DNA from 2 places in the Brachybacterium sp. GPGPB12 genome. Region 2 is predicted to be linked to the other one. Evidence: riboswitches for the same ligand, from Rfam matches in the RefSeq annotation. Region 2 holds a riboswitch; the other holds the start of a gene.
What was found. Region 2 has a riboswitch for FMN ahead of pnuC (nicotinamide riboside transporter PnuC). Riboswitches for the same ligand answer to the same signal wherever they lie in the genome.

Region 1 (11,486 bases), 1.9 Mb from region 2:
GCATGCCCGGCCCCGTGATCACGTAGATGAACGGGAGCATGTACAGCATCATCTTCTGGGTGCTGGCCATGGGGCCCTCGAGGGCGGCCTTGGGCATGTTCTTCATGGTCAGCGACTTCTGGGTGAAGAAGGTGACCGCGCACATCGCCGCGATGATGATGCCGGCGACGATCTTGGTGGTGACCCCGCCGTCGCCGGAGTTCAGGAAGCTGTCGGCGATCGTGACGTTGCCGAGGATGGTCGAGGTGCTCGCGCTCTGCGCCAGCTCGGTGGTCAGCGGGCCGAAGGGCTCGCCGCCGGCGGCCTGGGGCGACCTGTTGAAGAGCACGCGGAACAGACCGAAGAAGATCGGCATCTGCAGCAAGCACGGGCAGGCAGGAGGAGAACGGGCTGGCGCCGGCCTCCTTGTAGACCGCCATGGTCTCCTCGGCCATCTTCTGCCGGGACTCCTGGTCGGTCTTGCCCTTGTACTTCTTCTGCACGGCCTGCGGCTCGGGCGAGACCATCTGCATCGCGCGCGAGGCGCGGATCTGGCGCACGAACAGCGGGATGATCAGGGTGCGGACCACCGCGGTGAGGCCGACGATGGACAGCACCCAGGTGATGCCGGAGTCCGCCTCCATGAACAGCGAGAGGAGCGCATGGAACTTCACCATGAGCCATGCGACGGCCCACTCGATCGGGTACAGGGGATTCATCGGCCTGGTCTTCCTGCCGCACGGATGCGCATGTCGTTCATGCGAGGTGCCGGCTGTGGTCGGGAGTCTCGGTCAAGGGTAGGCCCTAGGGGGCCGGGTGCCGCAGTCGGCGTGGATTGCTCCACATGCCCGGCGCCGGGACCGGATCGAGCCCGCCGCGGGTGAGGGGATTGCAGCGGAAGATCCGCCAGGTGGTCAGCGGCGTCCCCTTCAGGGCTCCGTGCGTGCGCAAGGCGTCCATGCCGTACTGCGAGCAGACGGGGTCGTAGCGGCAGGCGGGCGGGGTGTAGGGCGAGATGCCCACCTGGTAGCCGCGCACCGGCAAGCATCAGCGACCGGCGCGGCAGGCGTCCCAATCGGCGCGCCGCGCTCTCGCGACCTCGCGCGCGCTCCGGCGGGCCGGCGCTCACCGCGACCGCTCCTCGCGGCGGGCGAGCTTGCGGAAGGCGGAGGCGAGCGCCGAGTCCACGTCCTCGCGGAGCTCGGCGAAGGGTCGCGCCTCGATGCCCGGCGCGCGCCCGCGACGATCGCGGCCGCCGGCGGGGAGGGTCTCGAGATGCGGGCGCACGATCTCGCGCAGGCGCCGCGTGACGCGGTTGCGCACCACGGCGTTGCCGATCTTCTTGGACACGACGAATCCCACGCGGGGTGCCTCCTCCCCCTGCGTGAGCAGGGTCAGGTGCACGACCACGTGGGATCGAGCGCGCGCGCGCCACCGCGGGTGACCGCACGGAACTCGTCGCCGCTGTGGAGCCGGCGACTAGACCAGTACACGACGACGTGACGCCTCGGCCCTGGTCACCGTCGTCTCAGGCGGAGAGCTCGGCGCGGCCCTTGGCGCGGCGGGCGTTCAGGATGCTGCGACCGGCGCGGGTGCGCATGCGGGCGCGGAAGCCGTGCTTCTTGGCGCGGCGGCGGTTGTTCGGCTGGAACGTGCGCTTGCTCATGGTTCTCCTCGATCGTGGGCACCGGCGTGCCCCTCGCGGTGGCGTGTGGTCTCGCTGCGCGAACGGATGTCCGGGCGCACCCGCCGGGGCGGGGCGGTCGCCGTGTCCCACATCGGGACGGTGCCGTCGGGCGGCGCGCGCGTTGACTGCACGATTTTAGGCGCGGGGGTGCACGTGGTCAACGGAGGAGCCCCGCTGACGGCCGGTTGTGGCCCGATTCTCACTTCCGGGGGCGTGTCGCGACGGCCCCGAGGGCCCGTCGTGCCCTTCGGGTCCTGCCCCTCCGGCCCGGGGGCGCCCGACGGGGCGGCGCCGCTCACATCGTCGCGGTCGTCCCGGTCACGTCGGAGGCGGAACCCCGACCTGTTGTCCACATCGGCGATCCAAAGCGGTGAGGATAATGTGGAAAACTGTGGCGACCCGCGCCCGAGACCTGAGGGGGACACCTGATGCCGGAGGCGAACGCCGACGCGATCTGGGACAGCACGCTGAGCATCCTGCGCCGCGACGACACCGTCTCCCAGCGCGTGATGGCCCTGCTCACCCTCTCCCGCCTGATGGCCGTGGTCGCGGACACCGCCCTGCTCGCCGTGCCCTCCACCTCGGCGAAGGAGCTGATCGAGAACCGGATCGCGGGATCCCTGAAGGCCGCCCTCAGCGAGGCCGCCAGCACGGACCTCCGCTTCGCCGTGACGGTCGACGAGTCGCTGCTTGCTGGAGGGGGACGACGAGGACGAGGCCCCTGCACCGCCGCTGACCTCCTCCTCCGCACCCCGAAGTGCACATCCTGTGGACAACGATGTGGACAGTTCCACGGGGGATGTCCACACCCCGCCCTTCCGTCGTGGACGCGGCACCGTGCTCCCGTCCGAGTCCGCCTCCGGCCGGCCCGCGCGCCCTCGAGCAAGACCTCGGACTCGGCCGCCTCCGCCGCCTCGCACTTCGGCCGCGGGGAGGACGAGTTCCACGGCTCCGCGGCCGACGATCCCAGCGCCTACGCGGGGATGTCCGCGCTCAGCGGCGCCTCCGCTCCCTCCCCGGGCCCGGCCCCGCGCCGACCCGCCCCTCCGGCGGCTCGACCCTCGGCGAGGACTCCCGCCTGAACAGCAAGTACACCTTCGACACCTTCGTGATCGGCTCCTCGAACCGCTTCGCGCAGGCGGCCGCGTCGGCCGTGGCGGAGACGCCGGCGAAGGCGTACAACCCGCTGTTCATCTACGGCGGATCCGGTCTGGGGAAGACCCACCTGTCGCACGCGGTGGGCCACTACGCCCAGAGCCTCTACCCCGACGTGGTGGTGCGCTATGTGAACTCCGAGGAGTTCACCAACGAGTTCATCAACTCGGTGCAGTCCGGCCAGTTCGGCAAGGCGCAGGAGTTCCAGCGCCGCTATCGCGACATCGACATCCTGCTCATCGACGACATCCAGTTCCTGCGGCGGGCACCGGAGACGATGGAGGCGTTCTTCCACACCTTCAACACGCTCTACAACTCGGACAAGCAGATCGTGATCACCTCGGACCTGCCGCCGAAGGAGCTCGGCGGCTTCGAGGACCGGATGCGCTCCCGCTTCGAGATGGGCCTGATGACGGACGCGACCGCCGGACCTCGAGACCCGCATCGCGATCCTGCGCAAGAAGGTCGCCCAGGAGAACACCGGCGAGGTGCCGCACGACGTGCTGGAGTACATCGCCAGCCACATCGCCACCAACATCCGCGAGCTCGAGGGCGCGCTGATCCGCGTGCAGGCGCGCACTCCCTCTCCCGCCAGCCGATGGACGTCACCCTCGCCGAGTCCGTGCTGAAGGATCTGCTCTCCCACGACGACGGCGCTCAGATCACGGCCTCGACGATCATCGCCCAGACCGCGACCTACTTCGGGCTGTCGGTGGAGGAGATCGTGGGCACCGGCCCGCGCCGGCGCCTCGTCTCCGCGCGGCAGATCGGCATGTACCTGTGCCGGGAGCTGACGGACATGCCGCTGATCCGCATCGGCGAGGAGTTCGGCGGCCGCGACCACACCACCGTCATGCACGCGAACAAGAAGATCAGCGAGCTGATGAAGGAGCGCCGGGCGATCTTCAACCAGGTCACGGAGCTCACGGCGAGGATCAAGAGCTCGAGCTCCTCGGCCCGGAAGTGACGAGGGAACGACACGGCAGTGACGGAGCCGACCGCGTGAGCGCGCCGGAAAATGTCATCCCAGGTCAGGCCGACGTTCTCCCCAATTGTGGATAACTCTGTGGACAGTGTGGAAGGACGAGCATCTGCGCAGGAGACGATGTGCACGGAGGAATGACAGGAATCTGACGGCGGCGGCGATCCGTGCACAGGTCGTGCACGAGCTTCCTGTGATTGTCGACGAGTCGTCCACGTCGACAGTGTCGGCTGTGACCTGCTGAGATGTCGGTTATCCACGAGATCCACAGCCGTGATGATGAGGTCTGTAGTTTCTTGCTCGTCGTGGATGTGGAGGGCGGGGGTCGGCAACAGCGGCCGAGGAGCACGGAGGAGCAGGGGCGGAAGTCAAGGATCTGCAGCGGTGTGTCGTCGGAGGGCTCCGGGAACCGATACGCTGTCCACCGTTCGATCACGATCAGGCTTTCGACCACTGCGAAGGAGTGGCAACGGTGAAGTTCCACCTCGACCGCGGCGTCCTCGGCGACGCCGTCTCCTGGGCCACCCGCACCCTCCCTGTCCGTCCGGCGATGCCGATCCTGCAGGGCGTGCGCATCGTCGCCGATGCGGGCGGCGAGCCGCAGCTCTCGACCTTCGACTACGAGGTCAGCGCCCAGATCCGTCTCGAGGCGGAGATCGAGCGACCGGGCGAGGTGCTGGTCCAGGGGCGCATGCTCTCGGACATCGTCCGTGCCCTGCCGAACAAGGACGTCACCGTCGCGCTCGAGGGCACGAAGCTCCAGGTCCGCTGCGGCGGCGCCCGCTTCGCCCTCGCGACCCTCCCGGTCGAGGAGTACCCGCAGCCGCCCACCATGCCCCCGGTCGCCGGCACCGTCGCGGCCGACGTGTTCTCCGAGGCGATCTCGCAGGTCACCGTCGCGGCCTCGAAGGACGACACCCTCCCGCCGCTGACCGGTGTGAAGGTCGAGATCAGCGGCGAGACCATGACCCTGATGGCCACCGACCGCTACCGCCTGGCGGCGCGCGAGCTGACCTGGAACCCCTCGTCGCCCGGTGCCGAGCTCACCGCCCTGGTCCGCGGCCGCACCCTCCACGAGGTCGCCCGCTCGCTCGCGACCGGCGGCGGCGTCGAGATCGCGCTGTCCGACGAGGACTCCGCGAACCTGATCGGCTTCGAGGCCGGCGGCCGCCGCACCACCTCCACCCTCGTCGACGGCGACTACCCGCCGGTGCGACGACTGTTCCCCGAGACCACCGCGATCACCGCCGTCGTCTCCACCGGCGCGCTGATCGACGCGGTCAAGCGCGTCTCCCTGGTCGCCGAGCGGAACACCCCCGTGCGCCTGTCGTTCTCCGAGGGCCAGGTCGCGCTCGAGGCCGGCGCCGGCGACGACGCCCAGGCCAGCGAGGTGCTCGAGGCGCGGCTCGAGGGCGAGGACCTCGTCGTCGGCTTCAACTCGGGCTTCCTGCTCGACGGCCTCGGCGCGCTCGGCAGCGAGTTCGCGCGCCTGACCTTCACCGACTCGATCAAGCCCTCGGTGATGACCGGGCAGGACTCGCTCGAGGGCGAGCCCGACAACTCCTACCGGTACCTCATCATGCCGATGCGGATCTGAGGGAGGGCGAGCTCCCTCCGTGCACCTGACCGCCCTCGAACTCACCGACTTCCGCTCCTACCGGCGGCTGCGCCTGCCCGTCCGTCCCGGCATCACCGTCATGGTGGGCCCGAACGGGCAGGGCAAGACCAACATCGTCGAGGCGCTGTGGTACCTCGCGACGCTCTCGAGCCACCGCGTCCCCCACGACGCCGCGCTCGTGCACCGCGGCGAGTCCACCGCGATCGTCCGTGCGAGCTTCGAACGCGCCGGCCGGCCCCTGCAGATCGACCTCGAGATCACCCCCGGCAAGGCGAACCGCGCCCGGCTCCAGGGGCAGAACGTCTCCCGGGCGCGCGACCTGCTCGGCGAGGTGCGGGCAGTGCTCTTCGCCCCGGAGGACCTGGGACTGGTCAAGGCCGATCCGGAGGGCAGGCGCCGCTTCCTCGACGAGCTCCTGTTCGAGATCGCGCCCCGCTTCGCGTCGATCAAGGCCGACTACGACCGGGTCCTCAAGCGGCGCGGCAACCTGCTCAAGCAGATGCGCTCGATGCGGCGGGGCGGCTCGGGGCGCGCGTCGGCGGGCTGGACCCGGCCGAGTCCGCGGCCTCCACGCTCGAGGTCTGGGACCAGCGGCTCGCCCGCCACGGCGCCGAGCCGCTGCGTGCCCGGCTCCACCTCGTGAACCGTCTGCGCCCGCACCTGGGGTACTCCTACCTGCGGGTCTCGACCGACGAGGGGGCCGAGCAGGCGCTCGACCTGCCCCCTGACCAGCGCGGCGAGGTCGCCTCCCCGGCGGACGTCCGCTACCGCTCCGACGTGCTCGACGAGCTCGGCGCCGCGCCCGGGGAGCCGCCCGGCACCCGCGAGATCCACGACGTCCTGCTCGCCCTGGTCTCCGCACGCCACGACGAGGAGATCGACCGCGGCACGAACCTCACCGGGCCGCACCGCGACGACCTCGAGATCCGCCTGCACGACTTCCCCGCGAAGGGCTACGCGAGCCACGGCGAGTCCTGGTCTCTCGCGCTCGCCCTGCGCCTGGCCAGCTACGACCTGCTGCGTCTCGAGGAGGGCGACCTCGGCGACGGCGAGCCGATTCTCATCCTCGACGACGTCTTCAGCGAGCTGGACGTGCATCGCCGCGAGCGGCTCGGCCGGATCGTCACCGACGCCTCGCAGGTGCTGATCACGACCGCGAACGACACCGACATCCCCGCCTCCCTCGACGGCGAGATCCACGTGGTCGACGTGACGCTCGGCGAGGCGGTCCCGCGCGCCGGGGGCGGGCTGCGATGAACGGCGGTGCTCCGCGCCCGAGGATCGCCAACCCCTACGGGCTCGGCACCTGGAGTGGGGCGGCGGCGGCGTCCGAGGAGCAGGCGTCCTCGCCGACGGCTCCGGCCGCCGCGCCCCCGCGGGGTGGTGCCCGCGGCGGGGACGGTGCCGAGCGGGCCCGCGGTGGAGCGCGGCCGGGCGCCGAGGGGGCTGGTGGGCCCGTCGCGTCCCGCTCCGGGGCACGGACGCCCGTCGCCCCCGGGGATCCCGACCGCGAGGAGCAGGTGCTCTACGATCCGCCGGACCTGCCGGCGCCGGCGGATCCCTTCGAGCTCGCACGCCGCACCGTCAACCGCTCCCGTGCCGCTGCCCGTGACCGCGGCCTCTTCCCGATCTCCGCGAAGACGCAGGCCAGGGACGTGCGCGACCGGTCCGGCCGGGCGCCGGGCTACTCCGGCTCGCGCCCGGACCCGCGGGATCCGCAGGGCATCGAGCTGGTGCTGAAGAAGGTGCTGGGGAACCTCGGCTGGAACGCCGGGATGAGCACCGGACGGGTGCTGGACGAGTGGGACGTGATCGTCGGGGAGCGCCTCGCGACGCACTGCCGGCCGGTCTCCTTCGAGGACGGGGTGCTCGTGGTCAGCGCCTCCTCCTCGGCGTGGGCGGCGCGGCTGCGGATGCTCACCCCTCAGCTGATCACCACCATCGAGGAGCACGTCGGCTCCCACGTCGTCTCGGAGCTGAAGGTCACCGGCCCGGCCGCCGCCGAGCGCGGCTGGAAGAAGGGTCGACGGACGGTGACCTGGCGCGGCCCCCGGGATACGTATGGCTGAGCGACGTGCTGCGAGGGACGAGCGGTAGGAGGTCAGCGGGTGGGTGGAGCCTGATCGACGTGCTGCGAGGGACGAGCGGTAGGAGGTCAGCGGGTTGATGGAGCCTGATCGGGCGTTCATCCGCCGTCATCCTCCCGGCCGCCCCTGCTACGGTGTGCTCTCGACGAGCTGATGATGCTCGCGTGCACTGGGGTCGGTGAAATTCCGAGCCGGCGGTGACAGTCCGCGACCCGAGGGCCCATGGCCCGAGGCTGACCAGGTGGAACTCCTGGACCGACGGTGAGAGTCCGGATGGGAAGCGCACGCGGTCGACGTCGCCTGGCGTACCTGCCGACCCTCCGGGCCCGGCCGGCGCCCCCGGTGACGTCGTCCCGTCTCTTCCTCTCCCTCCGGGATCGCGAGCAGCGGACGGAGGAGAGGCCATGGACCCCGGCACCACGCAGGACGCCCCGCCAAGCGACCGGCCAGGGATCACCCCCGCGGAGACCGCCGCGCGCGCCGCGCGCTCGAGATCGCCGCGGACCCCGCCGTGCCGTTCGGCCCGAACCCCCGCGTCGGTCGCGTGCTCCTCGCCGCCGACGGGACCGTCCTCGCCGAGGGCCGTCACCGCGGGGCCGGCACCGCCCACGCCGAGGCCGACGCCCTCGCCCGCGCCCGGCAGGCGCCGGGAGCCGCCGCGACTCTGCGCGGCGCGACGGCCGTGGTCACCCTCGAGCCCTGCGACCACACCGGCCGCACCGGCCCCTGCACCCAGGCGCTCCTCGAGGCCGGGATCTCCCGCGTCGTCGTCGCGAGGCAGGACCCGAACCCGCAGGCCGCGGGTGGAATCGACCGCCTGCGCGCGGCCGGGGTCGAGGTCGTCGGCGACGTTCCCGCCGATCTCGCCGCCACGGCCGCGGCCCTGAACCGCGGCTGGGAGCACGGCCTCGGCGCGTCCCGGCCGCTGGTCACGGCGAAGACCGCGCTCACTCTCGACGGCCGCGCCGCCGCCGTCGACGGCACCAGCCGATGGATCACCGGCCCCGCCGCCCGCGAGGAGGTCCACCGGTCGCGCACCACCTGCGATGCCGTCCTCGTCGGCACCGGCACCGCCCGCAGCGACCGCCCGACGCTGACGGCCCGTCGGCCGGACGGCACCCTCCACGCCCGCCAGCCGCGCGCGTCGTGGTGGGCACCTCCGAGGTGGAGGACCTCCCCGCGACAGAGGGCGCCGGGGAGGCGGCCGCACCTGCCCACCCGCGACCCGTCGGCCGCGCTCGCGACGCTCTTCGACCGCGGGATCCGGCACGTCGCCGCTCGAGGGAGGACCCACCCTCGCCGCCGCCTTCCTCCGCGCCGGGCTCGTCGACGAGCTGATCGTGCACCTCGCCCCCACTCTGCTCGGCGCCGGCCGCCCCGGCGTCGCCGACCTCGGGATCACCACCCTCGCCGAGCGGCTCGACCTGGAACTGGTCGACGTCGCCCCGCGCCCACGCCCGGCGGCGCGGCCGATCTGCGCCTCACCCTCCGCCCCCGCACCACTCCCACCCCGGCCTGACCAGGAAGGACACCACCATGTTCACCGGAATCATCGAGGAGCTCGGCACCGTCGAGGCCTTCGACCTCGGCGCCGACCCCGCCGCTCTGCGGATCCGCTCCCCGCGCGTGCTCGAGAGCATCGCCCTCGGCGACTCGATCGCCGTCAACGGTCGCTGCCTCACCGTCACCGCCGTCGTCGGGGAGACGTGGAGCGCCGACGTCATCGCCACCACTCTCGCCGCGACCACGCTCGGCACGCTCCGCCCCGGCGACCGCGTGAACCTCGAGCGCGCGTGCGGGCCGACGGCCGCCTGGACGGGCACATCGTGCAGGGCCACGTGGACGGCGTCGGCGAGATCCTCTCCCGCGACGAGCAGTCCGGCACCACCCTCTCGCGCCTGCGCCTGCCGGAGGGGCTGGCCCGCTACGTGGTGCCCAAGGGCTCCCTCGCCGTGGACGGGGTCAGCCTCACCGTCGCCGCGATCGACGGCGACGTGGTCACGATCGGCTTGATCCCCGAGACCCTCGAGCGCACCACCCTCGGCGCCCGCTCCGTCGGCGAGGGCGTGGACCTCGAGGTCGACGTGCTCGCGAAGTACGTCGAGAAGCTCACCGCCGGTCTGTTGCCCGCGCGCGCCCCGGAGGCCGTGACCGGGACGGAGCAGGGACGATGACCGGCCTGCGCCTGGATCCCGTGCCCGCCGCGATTGCGGAGATCGCCGCCGGCCGGCCCGTCGTGGTGGTGGACGACGAGGACCGCGAGAACGAGGGGGACCTTATCCTCGCCGCCGCGACCGCCACCCCCGCCCAGGTCGCCTTCGCGGTCCGGCACTCGAGCGGGTCGCTGTGCGCGCCGATGAGCGCCGAGCGGGCCGACGCCCTCGAGCCGCCGCTGATGGTCGCCGACAACGCGGACCCCTTCCGCACCGCGTACACCCTGACCGTCGACGCGGCCGAGAGGGGTCACCACCGGCATCTCCGCCGCGGACCGGGCCCGCACCCTCACCGTCCTCGCCGATCCCGCCGCAGTCCCGAGCGACCTGATCCGGCCCGGGCACGTCGCGCCGCGCGGGCGAAGGCCGGCGGGGTGCTCGAGCGGCGCGGCCACACCGAGGCCGCCGTGGACCTCACACGGATGGCAGGTCTGCCCGCGGTCGGGATGATCGTCGAGCTCGTCCACGACGACGGCACCATGCGGCGCGGCCCAGCGCTTCGCGCCTTCGCCGACCAGCACGGACTGGCCATGATCTCCATCGAGGACCTCGCCGCGCACCGGCGGGAGATCGGTGAGGCGGCGGGAGCGGCCCAGGAGCCGGTGACGGCAACGGAGTCCGACCAGGCCGCCGAGGCGCCGGCCGCCAGCCCGTCGGTCACGTCGACCAGTCCGTCGGCTCCGTCGGCCGGTCCCATGGCCGCGCCGGATCCGACCCCGCTCGAGGTCACCGAGGCGGTGCCGCGCCCTCCGCCCACGGCGCCTTCCGCGCCCTCGCCGTGCGGGAGGGGACGGCGGAGCACCTGGTGCTCGTGGCCGGGGACGTCACCGGGGAGGAGCCCGTGCTCACGCGCGTCCACTCCGAGTGCGTGACCGGTGACGTGATCGGCTCGCTGCGCTGCGACTGCGGGCCCCAGCCGCAGGAGTCCCTCGCCCGGATCTCCACCGCCGGCCGCGGCGTGCTGGTGGCGCTGCGCGGGCACGAGGGCCGCGGCATCGGCCTGGTCCAGAAGCGCGCGCCTACGCCCTGCAGGACGCGGGCCGCGACACCGTCGAGGCGAACCTCGACCTCGGACTGCCCGTGGACGAGCGCGGCTTCGCCGCGGTCCCGCGGATCCTCGAGCACCTCGGCGTCACCACGATCGACCTGCTCACCCACAACCCCGAGAAGGCCGACGCCCTGCGCGCCGGCGGCACGCGCATGCACCGGGTCCTCGACCTCGAGGCCCACCCCACTCCCGAGAACCTCGCGTATCTCACCACCAAGCGGGACCGGCTGGGCCACCACCTGACCGGGCTTCCCGCGCTCGCCACTGCCGCCACCGCCGAATCCATCACCGAACCCACCCCTGCCCCCACCCCCTCACCCACCCACGGAGGAACCCGATGAGCGGCCACGGCGCCCCCACCCCGCAGATCACCGCCCGCCCCGACGCCCGCGTCGCGATCGTCGCCGCGTCCTGGCACGAGGAGGTGATGGACGGCCTGGTCGCCGGCGCCCTGCGCGCCTGCGCCGAGGCCGGCATCGACCGGCCCACCCTGGTGCGCGTGCCCGGCTCCTTCGAGTCGCCCGTGGTCGCGGACCGCCTCGCCCGCGGCCACGAGGCCGTGATCGCCCTCGGCGTCGTCATCCGCGGCGGCACCCCGCACTTCGACTACGTCTGCTCCGCGGCGACCGACGGGCTGAACCGGGTGTCCCTCGACCACGGCGTCCCCGTCGGCTTCGGGCTCCTGACCTGCGATTCCGACGAGCAGGCGCGGGATCG
Region 2 (11,486 bases):
GGGCCGCCACGGCGACGGCTCGGCCCACCGCACGGCGGGTCGTCCCAGGGTAGCGCCTAGCGAGGGCTGTGACGTGCGGCCCCGCGCGCGCCACAGTCACGATCGTGTCTCTGAGCACGGGCGGGGACAGCACCTCGGCGGCGCCGGCGGATTCCAGCACCGCGTCCACCAGCGGTGCCCGCACCGGGCCCTCGAGACGTGCGTAGGTCGCACCGCCACCGGCGCCGTCCGAGCCGTCCTCGCCGGGGCCGCCCCCGCCATCGCGCGACTCGGTGGCGGCGAAGGACTCGGCGATCCAGTGCCCGGCGGGCTCCAGGCGCGACCACACCTCCCCCTCGACACGGCCGGAGAGGTCCGCGTCGACCCCGGGAGCGGACCGGCTCATCGGGGTCCCGTCCGGCAGGATCTCCACGATCCGGTCCAGGCGGAAGCGGCGGCGGCCGCCGGCGAGCTCGCAGTCGGCCACGAGATAGGAGCGCGCCCCGTCGGACTCGATCCGCTCGGGACGGATCCTGCGCACGCTCGTGCCCGAGCGGTCCGTCGAGGAGTAGCGGATGGTCAGCGTCGCCTCGTCGGAGCCCTGCTCGGCGCGCGCCGCGGCGCCCACCGCGGCGAGCACCGTCTCGGCGCGGTCGGCGGTGCGGGCGGCTCGCTCGTCGGCCGAGAGGGCCTCGGCGATCTCCTCGCGGCGCGGGACGGGCGGGGCGGGGGCGCCCTCGGCCGGCGTCTCCCCGGACATGGCGGCCAGCGGCTTCGCCCGGGCGGAGTCGACGACCTGCTCCGCCTCGCCCGCGGCGGGCTCGAGGGCGGCGAGCCCGGCTAGGAGCGCCGTGATCTCGACGGCGCTGAGGCTGAGGGCGCGGCGCGCGGCTCCGCGTTGCGCACCCGCACGGTGCCGTGCTCCCACTCCGCCTCGATGAGGTCCTCCCAGCCGGCGCCCATGTCGCCGCAGACGAAGAGCACCTGCAGGTCGTCGACCAGCCGCTTCTCGCTGACGCCGAGCGCCTCGGCGAGCTCGGCGAGGTCCGCCTCGCCGCGGCTCATGACGAAGGACGCGGCGGAGATCAGGCGCGAGAGGTGGTCGCCGCTCTGCGGGCTCACCCGGATCCGGGGGCGGGGCGCGGCGCGGCGGCTTCGAGGGCATCGAGCGCGGCGACGCCCTCGTGGCGCGCGGCGACCGCCTCGAGCACCTCGGCGATCTCGGCGCGCCAGGCGGCGGGCTCGAGCAGCTCGACCCAGCGCACGTCGGCGAGGACCAGTCGGCGGGTCGCCGGGCGGGGCGACTCGGGAAGTCGCAGCCGCTCGGCCTCGAGCGGGGCGACGGCGCGGTCGCGCAGGGCGAGCGCCTTGTAGGGGGCGGCCCGCAGCGGCGCGGAGGCCCGGTCGTCGCTGTCGAGCATCCGATCGAGCACATCGGCGAGGTCGATGTCGTCGGGGCGGGGTGCCTTCGCGGCGGGGCCCTCGGCGGGGAAGGACTCGATCCTCGAGGCGCGGAACACGCGGGGCGCGTCGCGGTCGCGGTCGTGGCCGTAGACGTACCAGTGCCCGTCGTGGACGCCGACGACCCACGGCTCGACATGGCGGCGCGCGGGGGCGCCGTGCGTGCCGCGATAGGTGAAGCGCACCGAGCGCCCGGTCACCACGGCGTCCAGCAGCGGGGAGAGCACGGGCAGGGACTCGACGGCGCCGCGCGGTGTGCGCCGCAGCAGGTCGGGGTCCGCGTCGTGGCCGAGGCTGAGCGACTTCGCGCGCACGCGCCGGGCCGCTCCTCCGGCCGTCGCGTCGTCCCAGGCGCGGCTCGCGGCGAGCGAGACCGTGTACTCCTCGGTCGTGAGATCGAGCACCGCCGTGGAGGGCGAGGCGTCGATCCGGTAGTGCACGGTGTTCTCGTCCAGCACGTCCCGCTCGGCGACGAGCGGGAGCCCGAGCTCCAGGATCGCGGCCTTGTCGCGCTCGAACATCCGCTCCGCGGCCTGCTCGGACGTCGCCTCGGCGTAGTCGGGGATGACGGAGAAGAGCTTCGCGCGGTCCATCCGCCGTCGCGAGCCGATCGTCATGATGACGTTGAGCAGTCTCTCCACGTTCTTCGAAGCCACCCGCCCAGACTAGCCGGACCGGATCACAGGGATGCGGAGCTTCCGCCGCGCGCCTCTAGGCTGGGGCCATGCTGCGATGGGAACGGGGCACCGTGAGTGCCGTGACCAGCTCCTGGCCCGGAGTGGATCGACTCGAGATCGATCTGGACGACGGGGCGGGGACGCTGAGCGCGATCGCCTACGAGGAGCTCACCGGGCGCCCGCGCGCCGGCGAGCAGGTGTCGCTGAACACCAACGCCGTGCGGCGCGAGCTCGGCACCGGCGGCGACGCCATGATCGTGGCCCGCACCGAGGTGCTCCCCGAGGCCGCCGAGGTGCGAGGCCACATGGTCAAGGCCCGCTACACGCCGATGCAGACCATGGTCGACGCGCTCGACGACCCGGACAGCGAGCACTACGAGACGGTCCGGGAGGCCACCGGCATCGACGGGATGCCGGTGGTGGTCGCGGACCTGCACTCCTCCCTCCCTGCGATCGTCGCCGGGATCCGGGCGCGGCGCCGCTCGGTCCGGATCGTCTATGTGCACACCGATGCCGCGGCGCGCCCGCCGTCTACTCGAGGAGCGCGGCCCGGTCGCGCGAGGCCGGCCTGCTCACCGCCGTGATCAGCGCCGGGCAGTCGTTCGGTGGCGATCTCGAGGCGGTCACGGTCCACTCGGCGCCGCTGGGCGCCCGGCACGTGGTCGGCGCGGACGTCGCGATCGTGATCCAGGGCCCGGGCAATCTCGGCACCGGCACCGGCTGGGGCTTCTCCGGCGTCCAGACGGCGGAGTCGCTCCACGCGGTCTCCGTGCTCGGCGGCGTGCCGATCGCGACCCTGCGGGTCTCCGAGGCCGACGAGCGGGAGCGGCACCGGGGCCTGTCCCACCACTCCTCCACCGCCTACGGGCGAGCGCCGCTCGCCCCGGTGCACTTGCCGGTGCTCCCCCGCTCCGACTCCCGATACAACTCTTTTCATGAGTCCGTGCGGAAACAGGTCAAGAGCACGATCCTGAAGCCGGCGAAGAAGCGCGGCGTCCGCACCACCTCACCGAGGTCGACGCCAAGGGGTCGCGCGATGCGCTCGAGGAGATGCCCGTGCGGATGACCACCATGGGACGGACTCTCGCCGAGGACTACGCCTCCTTCCAGTACGCGGCCCTCGCCGGCGCCGCGCGGCCGAGCAGGTCCGGGCGCCGGCGGCGGCTCGGGCGGCACGAAGGGCGAGTCCAAGGGGCCGAAGGAGCCCAAGGGCGGCACCAAGCGCTAGACGCCTCGGCGCCGGCATGGGCCCGACGGAGTTGCCGGGGACAGGCGACCGACGGAGTTGATCGACGTGAGGTACCAGGAAAGTGGTACCCGACGTCGAACAACTTGCCGTCAGCGCCCTGCGCCGCGGTCGGCGGGGCCGTCCAGCGAGGTTCTTCGACGTGAGGTACCAGGAATGCGGTACCTGAGGTCGAACGACTGCCCGTCCGGCCGTCCGATCCATGTCGGCCGTGCGATCCGCGTCAGCCGCGCTGGGCGTCGCCCTCGCCGTGGGCCTCGCCGCGCTCCTCGACCAGGTGCAGCAGGCGGTGGGCGGCGGAGATCGCCCGCTCCCCGTCGTAGCGCTGGATGGCGTGCAGCGGATGGGTGCGCCCGTCCGCGAGGTCGAGATGAGCCCAGGGATCACCCATCGGGAAGCTGATCCCGAGCACCTCGGGCCACTCGAAGGTCCGGGTGCGCATGAGGTTGCGCACCTCGAGCCCGTCGGGACGGGCGACCACCCGCACCGAAGCCTCGAGATGGCAGAACAGCGCGATGAGCAGACCGATCATGAGCAAGCCGAGCCGTCCGCCGAGCTGGAAGCTCGTGATCATGACCGCGCCGCCGATCATCCCGGCCATCACGATGACGGCGGTGATGTAGGCGGCCCAGCGCACCGCCCGCGGACGGAACACCTCGACGGCGCGTGCGTCGTCGCGGCCCGGGGTCCCTGCGGCACTGCTCATCGGGATCTCAGATGCGGCAGGCCTGGATCGCCGTGACCAGGATGGCGCGGGCGCCGGCCTCGTAGAGCTCGTCCATCATGCGGTGCGCGGAGCGGCTGTCGACCATGGCGCGCACGGCTGACCACTCCCCGCCGTGCGGCGGCGAGACGGTCGGGGACTGCAGGCCGGGGGTGATCTCGACCGCCCGCTCCAGCAGTGCGGAGGGGATGTCGTAGTCGAGCATCACGTACTCGCGGGCGACGAGCACGCCGCGGATGCGCCGCTCGAGCACCTCGAGCGCGTCGTCGCGCCTCGTCGTCCAACTCCATGCCGGGGCGGGAGAAGAGCACGGCCTCGCTGGTCATGATCGCCTCGCCGAAGGGCTCCAGCCCTGCCTCGCGCAGCGTGGTGCCGGTCTCGACGACGTCCGCGATCACCTCGGCGACGCCGAGGCGGATCGAGGACTCGACCGCGCCGTCGAGGTGGACCACCTCGGCGCTGATCCCCCGCTCGGCGAGGTAGTCCTCCACGAGGTTCTCGTAGCTGGTGGCGATGCGGGAGCCCTGCGCGCTCCTCGACGGTGCTGTGCGTTCCGGCGGGCGCGGCGAAGCGGAAGGTGGAGCGGGCGAAGCCCAGCGAGAGGATCTCCTGGGCCGGGGTGCGGGAGTCCAGCAAAGATGTCCTGGCCGGTGATGCCGACGTCGACCGTGCCGGAGCCGACGTACACCGCGATGTCCCGGGGACGCAGATGGAACAGCTCCACCCCGTTGTCCTCGTCGACCACGACCAGCTCCTTGGAGTTGCCGCGGCGGCGGTAGCCGGCCTCCTGGAGCAGGTCGGCGGCGGGGTCGGACAGGGCGCCCTTGTTGGGCACGGCGATGCGGAGCACGGATCCTCCTCGGCCGATGCGGCGGCCTCGAGACGGGTGGGACGGGAAGTCGGGGGTGAGCGGCGCGGGGCCGGCTCAGAGATGTCGGTAGACGTCCTCGAGGGAGATGTCCTTGGCGATCATCATGACCTGGAGGTGGTAGAGCGCCTGGCTCATCTCCATGGCGGCGTCGTCGGTGGACTCGTGCTCGCAGGCCATCCACACCTCGGCGGCCTCCTCGACGATCTTCTTGCCGATCTGATGGACGCCGGCATCGAGCTCCGCGACGGTGCCCGATCCCTCGGGTCGGGTGCGGGCCTTCTGGGTCAGCTCGGCGAACAGTGCCTCGAAATCCTTCACGGGGCCAGGGTACGCGTCCCGGCAGGTGCTCCGCGGTGGAGACCGCCTGCCGGGCACGAGCCTCGCCCGTGGCTCAGCCGCGGCGGACCGTCGGGTCCAGGTGCGCGGTCTCGACCGTGACCCGGTCGGGCTCGGCGTCGCGGCGGTCGCGCACCCGCCACCAGACGAAGAAGCCGGTGAGGGTGAACGCGCCGTAGAAGAGATACATGAACGCGCTCGCGTAGTAGCCGGCGCTCCACAGCAGCGGCACGCCGACGAGGTCGACCGCGACCCAGATCAGCCAGAACTCGACCCAGCCCTTGGCCATGCCGAAGGTCGCCAGCAGGTCGCCCATGAAGATCCAGGCGTCGGCCCAGACCGGCTCGTAGGAGCCCAGCGCCCGGAACAGCGGGGTGAGCGCCGCGGTGCCGCCGACGAGCACGACGAGCAACAGGGCGCGGGTGCCCCAGGAGGCCCAGACGGGCTCGACGGCGGTGCCGTCCTCGTGCTTCGCCTGGCGCCAGCGCACCCAGCCGTAGACGCTGGTGGCGATGAACATGATCTGTCGGCCGGCCTGGCCGAGCAGGTCGACGGAGTTCGGGTTGCCGAAGACGTCGCCGAGGAAGACGGTCAGCAGCAGGGCGTTGCCCAGGATGCCGATGGGCCAGGCCCAGACCTTGCGGCGCATGCCGCCGAGCGCGCTGAGCAGTCCGAAGACGTTGCCGAGCACCTCGCGGAGCAGGAGGAACTGGCCTCCGCCGAATTCGATCTTGGCGTCGAAGAGCCACTGCAGGATGTCCATGTCGGTCCTTTCACCTCGGATGCAGTGGCTCCGGGGGAAAAGGGTTGCCTGCGGGGCTCGGGGAGGCGTGCGCCGTCCCGGGACCTGCGGGACGTGCGCCTCTCATCCAGGCTGTACTGTCGGTGCCGGAATTCCACCGGCTCCACCGCAGAATGCGGGTCGCGGACTGTCACCGCCGGCTCGGACTTTCACCGACCCCGGAGCACGTCACAGGATGTGACGGAGCAAGGATAGGTCAGTGCGCGGCGTGGGCGCCCGCCAGTTCGCGCAGGGCGGAGATCTCCTCGGCGGCGTCGCGGGCCTTGTAGATCGCGGAGCCCGCAACGAAGACGTTCGCGCCCGCCTCGGCGCGGCGCTCGATCGTCTCGCGGCTGACGCCGCCGTCGACCTGGATCGAGACCTCGAGGTTCGCCTCGGAGATCGCGCGGCGGGCCCGACGGATCTTCGGGAGCATCGTCTCGAGGAAGCTCTGCCCGCCGAATCCGGGCTCGACCGTCATGATCAGCAAGATGTCGAACTCGCCGATGATGTCGATCAGCGGCTCGACCGGGGTGGCGGGGCGCAGTGCGACGCCGACCTGGGCGTTCTTGCGGCGCAGGTCGCGGGCGAGCTTGACGGGGGCGCGGGCGGCCTCGAGGTGGAAGGTCACCGAGGAGGCGCCGGCCTCCGCGAAGACGGGGGCCTGGGTGTCGGCGTCCTCGATCATCAGGTGCGCGTCGATCGGGATGGGGTCGCGCTCGACGATCTGCTCGACCATGCTCGGCCCGAAGGTCAGGTTCGGCACGAAGTGGTTGTCCATGACGTCGACGTGGACGCTGTCGGCGCTGGAGATCTTGTCGAGCTCGGCGCCGATGGACATGAAGTCGGCGTTGAGGATGCTGGGGTGGATGAAGCTGGAGTCGGTGGAGTACGAGATGCTCATCAGCTCGGGGTTCCTTCCTCGGTGGGCACGGGGAGCCTGCGCAGCGAGGCAGATGAACATGGCGTCGGTGCCGTGGACGTGGGGCCACAGCTGGACGTCGGGGCCCTCGCCCAGCTCGACCTCGTCCCGCACGGCGGGCAAGCAGGCCGGCGCGGACGGCGGGGCGGGCGTCGAGGCGCTCGACGTCGTCGCGGCGCTTGAGGACGTCGGCGACGATCAGGCGGGTCTCGGCCAGGTGCGGCGAGCAGGTGACATAGGCGACGACGCCGCCGGGCGCGGTCGCATCCAGCGCGGAGGTCAGCAGGTCGCGCTGGATCGCGCCGAGCTGGCCGACGTCGGCGGGGGTGCGGCGCCAGCGGGCCTCGGGCCGGCGGCGCGCGCCCCGAGCCCGGAGCAGGGGACGTCGGCCAGGACGCGGGAGAACTCCCCGGGCCGCTCGGCGCCGATGGTGGTGCCGTCGGCGGTGAGGGTGGTGATCTCGCGACCGGCCTCGCGCAGGCTCGCCACCGCGCGGTCCACCAGCTCGGTGCGGTGCTCCTGCGGCTCGACGGCGAGGAGGTCGGCGTCGTGGTCGATGGTGAGCCCGCCGAGCAGGGCGGTCTTCCCGCCGGGGCCCGAGCAGAGGTCGAGCCAGTGGGCGTCGTCGGCGAGGACGAGGTCGTCGGCGCCGAGCGCGAGGGAGAGGGCCGCGAGCTGGGAGCCCTCGTCCTGGACGGCGACGCGGCCCTGCTTGACCAGGTCCATGCCGCCGGGGTCGCCGGAGGGCCAGGCGGCGGCGAAGACGGAGAGCCGGCCCCGGCTCGCGCCGTGGTCGATCAGCTCGTCGAGGTCGGTCAGGCCCGGGCGCATCACCAGCGAGACCGCGGGGGCCTGGTTCTGCGCCTCGAGCGACTGATCGATCTCGTCGCGGGAGCGGCCGTTCCCGGCGAGGGCGTCGGACAGGGCCCGCACCACCCAGCGGGGGTGGGAGTGGACGACGGCGAGATGCCCGGTGGGGTCCTTCTCGCGGTCCGGGGCGACCTCCGCGATCCAGGTGGCGAGGTCCTTCTCCCCCACCCGACGCAAGACGGCGTTGGCGAAGCTCGCACCTCCCGCGCCGACCTCGGCGCGGGCCAGGGCCACGGTCTCGGAGGTCGCGGCGTGCGGGGCGACGGTCATGTCCAGCGGCTGGTAGGCGCCGAGGCGGAGCACGTCCAGCGCCGCCGGCTCGACCTTCGCCAGCGGTCGGTCCACGCAGGCGGCGATGATCGCGTCGAGCCGGCCCTGGGCGCGCAGCGAGCCGTAGAACAGCTCGGTGGTGAAGGCGGCGTCGCGGCCGGAGACGCGGTGGTCGCGCGGCGAGGCGGGGCAGGACGAGGTTCGCGTAGGAGTCCTCCTCGCGCACCAGGCGCGACCCCTCGAGGGCGACCTGGCGGGAGGGGGTGGAGGCGCGGGAGCGCTCGGAGGGGCGGGAGGAGGACCAGCCGCGGCGCGGGCCGCCCTGGCCGCGCGAGCCGGAGCGCTCGCGGCCCTGCGTGTCGCGGGGTCGGTCACGACGGTCGTCCCGCCGACCACCCCGGTCATCGCGCCGGTCGCCGCGATCGTCCTGTCGGTTGCCGCGGTCGTCCCGTCGGTCGCCGCGCCGGTCGTCCCGGCCTCGGCGATCGTCGCGGCCTCCCCGGTCGTCCCGGCCCCGCCGGCTGTCGTCGTGGCGGCGCCCGCCGCGTCGGTCCTCGCTCATGCGCGTGCTCCGTCCTGCTGGTCGTCCTCGAAGCGGGCGTCGGGGCCGAGCCCCGCCCCGCGTGCCCAGTCCGCCGCGCGCATCGGGCGCTTCCCCGCCGGGGCGAGGGTCGCGATGGCGAGCGGGTCGGTGCCGGTGCCCACGAGCACCTGTCGCTTGGTGGCCGCGAGCGCGCCGGGGGCCGACGGGGCGCTCGCGCGCGAGGCCTCCTCGACGGCCTCGAGGCCGAGGATCTTGGTGCGGGCGCCGTCCAGGAGCGTCCACGCGCCGGGTCGCGGGCTCATGCCGCGGATGTGCGCGGAGACCTCGTCCGCCGGACGGGTCCAGTCGATCCGGGCCTCGGCGGTGGTGAGCTTCGCGGCGTGGGTCGCGGCCGCGTGGTCCTGCGGGGTGAGGGTCGCGGTGCCGTCCTCGAGCGCGTCGAGGGCCTCGAGCAGCAGCGCGGCGCCGTCGTCGGCCATCCTCTCGAGCGGCTCTCCGGAGGTCTCGAACTCGCCGATGGCGGTGGGGGCGGCGGCGATCACGTCGCCGGTGTCCAGGCCCTTCTCGAGGCGGAACACGCTCATCCCGGTCTCGCGGCGGCCGGCGAGCACAGCCCGCTGGGCGGGAGCGGCGCCCCGCGGCTCGGGCAGGAGGGAGAAGTGGAGGTTCACCCAGCCGTGGCGGGGGATCTCGAGCGTCCCAGGCGGCACGAGGTTGCCGTAGGCGACCACGGGCGCGGCGTCCGGGGCGAGATCGCGCGCCTGTTGCTGCACCTCTTCATCCCGCGGCGTGGTCGGGGTGAGCACCGGCACCCCGGCCTCGAGGGCGAGGGACTTCACCGGGGACGGGGTGAGCCTGCGCCCGCGGCCGGAGGGGGCGTCGGCGCGGGTGAGCACGCCGACCACCTCGTGGCGGGAGTCGAGCAGGGTGCGCAGGGAGGGGAGGGCGGCCTCGGGGGTGCCGGCGAAGAGGAGACGCATGATGGCCCGAGTCTACGGTCCCACCGGCGGCTCCTGTCGGGCCGTGCCTACAGTGGAGGCCATGAGGCGAGCGCGGTGCGAGGGATGAGCGGGATCGACCCGATCCCGGGCCATGCGCTCGGCTCCCCCGCCTATCGACGGATGCGGCTGGCGCTGGTCTGCGCGGGCATCGCCTGCTTCGCCCAGCTGTACTCCCCGCAGGGGATCTTGCAGCTGATCTCCGCCGATCTCGGCATCGGGCCGGAGCAGGCGGCGCTGACGGTCTCCGCCGCGACCGCCGGGCTGGCGCTGGCGGTGATGCCGTGGTCCTTCGTCGGCGATCGCCTCGGCCGGCGTCCCGCCATGATCCTCGCCGTGATCGCGGCGACGGTGCTGGCCCTGGCGGCGGCCTGGTCGCCGAGCTTCCCGCTGCTGCTCGTCGCGCGCCTGCTGGAGGGGATGGCGCTCGGCGGGGTGCCGGCCCTGGCCATGGCGTATCTCTCCGAGGAGGTCGATGCGCGCTCGCGCGCAGTCGCGGCGGGCTGGTTCGTGGCGGGGACGACGCTGGGCGGCCTGTCCGGCCGGGTGCTGGCCACTCCGGTCGCCGATGTGCTCGGCTGGCGGGCGGGGATGACCGCGGTGGTGATGCTGGCGGTGCTCGCGGCGGCGGGGTTCGTGGCCCTCGCCCCGCGGGAGCGGCGCTTCGTGCCGCGCGGCGGGCATCGGGCGGGGCCGTCCCGGGCGGACGGGCGGGCCAGCCGCTCGCCCCTGCCGCGTGACCCGGGCCTGCTGGCGCCGCTGGCCTGCGCTTTCCTGCTGATGGGCGGCTTCGTCGCGGTCTACAACTATCTCGCCTTCCACCTCAGCGGTCCGCCCTACCTGCCGCCCGCCTCGCTGATCGGGCTGATGTTCCTCGCCTACATGGGCGGCACCGCCTCGTCCCCGCTCGCGGGCCGGCTCGCGTCCCGGCACGGGCGCCTGCCCGTGATGCTGGGCGCGATGGCGATGATGTTGCTGGGCCTGCTCGCTGACGCTCGCCGCTCCCCTGCCGGTGCTGATCCTCGGCCTGGTGCTGATGACGGCGGGCTTCTTCGGCGCGCACTCGGTCGCGAGCGGCTGGGCGGGCACGCGCGTGCCCGGTGCACGGTCCCAGGCGACGGGGCTCTACAACCTCGCCTACTACGCGGGATCGAGCGTGCTCGGCTGGGCGCTCGGCTTCGTGCTCGCCGGGGCCGGCTGGGGCGGGGTCGTCGCCGCGGTGGGCGCGGCGGTGGTGCTCGCGGGCCTCGTCTCCGCGGCGGCGCTGCGCGACGAGGACCGTCCCGTCACGTCGGTCGGGAGCGCCTGAGCACCCGCACGCGGCGCCGTGGCCCCGCGGTCCGGGGTCGGGGCGCCGACGTCAGCGCCCCGGGCGCGCCCGCCCCGGCTCAGTACACGAGAGAGAACACCCACACGGCGAGGGTCATGGTCGTGGCGGAGATCAGCACGATGCCGATCAGGTTCAGCCATAGCCCGGCCGACGCCATCTGCGGGATCCGCACGTAGCCGGAGCCGTAGGCGATGGCGTTCGGCGGCGTCGCGACCGGCGCGATGAACGCGCTGGTCGCGGCCAGCGCCACCGGGATCGCCAGCGGCATCGGGTCCACGCCGATGCCGACGGCGACCGCGGTCGCGACCGGGAGGAAGGTCGCGGCGGTCGCGGTGTTCGAGGTGAGCTCGGTGAGGAAGAGGGTCCCCGCGGCGACGATCGCGACGATCAGCACCACGGGCAGGCCGCCGATCCCGGCGGTGACCTCGCCGATCCACTCGGTCAGGCCCGAGGAGCTGAACTGGGCGCTGAGCGCGA

Region 1: linked by a shared signal. The riboswitch ahead of ribD (bifunctional diaminohydroxyphosphoribosylaminopyrimidine deaminase/5-amino-6-(5-phosphoribosylamino)uracil reductase RibD) and the one ahead of pnuC (nicotinamide riboside transporter PnuC) in region 2 are both predicted to bind FMN.

Annotation. Positions count from the first base shown of each region.
Region 1 is NZ_CP149573.1:2,371,433-2,382,918, forward strand. Features, by position in the region: gene WKH84_RS13780 (YidC/Oxa1 family membrane protein insertase) at 1-355, opposite strand, end outside; partial or broken gene WKH84_RS13785 (YidC/Oxa1 family membrane protein insertase) at 420-698, opposite strand; gene yidD (membrane protein insertion efficiency factor YidD) at 784-1,017, opposite strand; gene WKH84_RS13795 (ribonuclease P protein component) at 1,105-1,341, opposite strand; gene rpmH (50S ribosomal protein L34) at 1,508-1,645, opposite strand; gene WKH84_RS13805 (hypothetical protein) at 2,095-2,748, shown strand; partial or broken gene dnaA (chromosomal replication initiator protein DnaA) at 2,736-3,788, shown strand; gene dnaN (DNA polymerase III subunit beta) at 4,276-5,400, shown strand; partial or broken gene recF (DNA replication/repair protein RecF) at 5,420-6,678, shown strand; gene WKH84_RS13825 (DciA family protein) at 6,675-7,490, shown strand; FMN riboswitch at 7,669-7,798, shown strand; partial or broken gene ribD (bifunctional diaminohydroxyphosphoribosylaminopyrimidine deaminase/5-amino-6-(5-phosphoribosylamino)uracil reductase RibD) at 8,020-8,589, shown strand; partial or broken gene WKH84_RS13835 (riboflavin synthase) at 9,045-9,242, shown strand; gene WKH84_RS13840 (hypothetical protein) at 9,302-9,682, shown strand; partial or broken gene ribB (3,4-dihydroxy-2-butanone-4-phosphate synthase) at 9,679-11,110, shown strand; gene ribH (6,7-dimethyl-8-ribityllumazine synthase) at 11,107-11,486, shown strand, end outside.
Region 2 is NZ_CP149573.1:323,914-335,399, forward strand. Features, by position in the region: gene WKH84_RS01710 (WYL domain-containing protein) at 1-907, opposite strand, end outside; gene WKH84_RS01715 (hypothetical protein) at 820-1,101, opposite strand; gene WKH84_RS01720 (WYL domain-containing protein) at 1,098-2,096, opposite strand; partial or broken gene WKH84_RS01725 (DUF3866 family protein) at 2,165-3,183, shown strand; partial or broken gene WKH84_RS01730 (hypothetical protein) at 3,159-3,509, shown strand; gene WKH84_RS01735 (PH domain-containing protein) at 3,587-4,069, opposite strand; partial or broken gene hisG (ATP phosphoribosyltransferase) at 4,077-4,937, opposite strand; gene WKH84_RS01745 (phosphoribosyl-ATP diphosphatase) at 5,013-5,276, opposite strand; gene pnuC (nicotinamide riboside transporter PnuC) at 5,350-6,057, opposite strand; FMN riboswitch at 6,148-6,266, opposite strand; gene rpe (ribulose-phosphate 3-epimerase) at 6,293-6,979, opposite strand; partial or broken gene WKH84_RS01760 (transcription antitermination factor NusB) at 7,031-8,699, opposite strand; gene fmt (methionyl-tRNA formyltransferase) at 8,696-9,661, opposite strand; gene WKH84_RS01770 (MFS transporter) at 9,746-11,185, shown strand; gene WKH84_RS01775 (DASS family sodium-coupled anion symporter) at 11,068-11,486, opposite strand, start outside.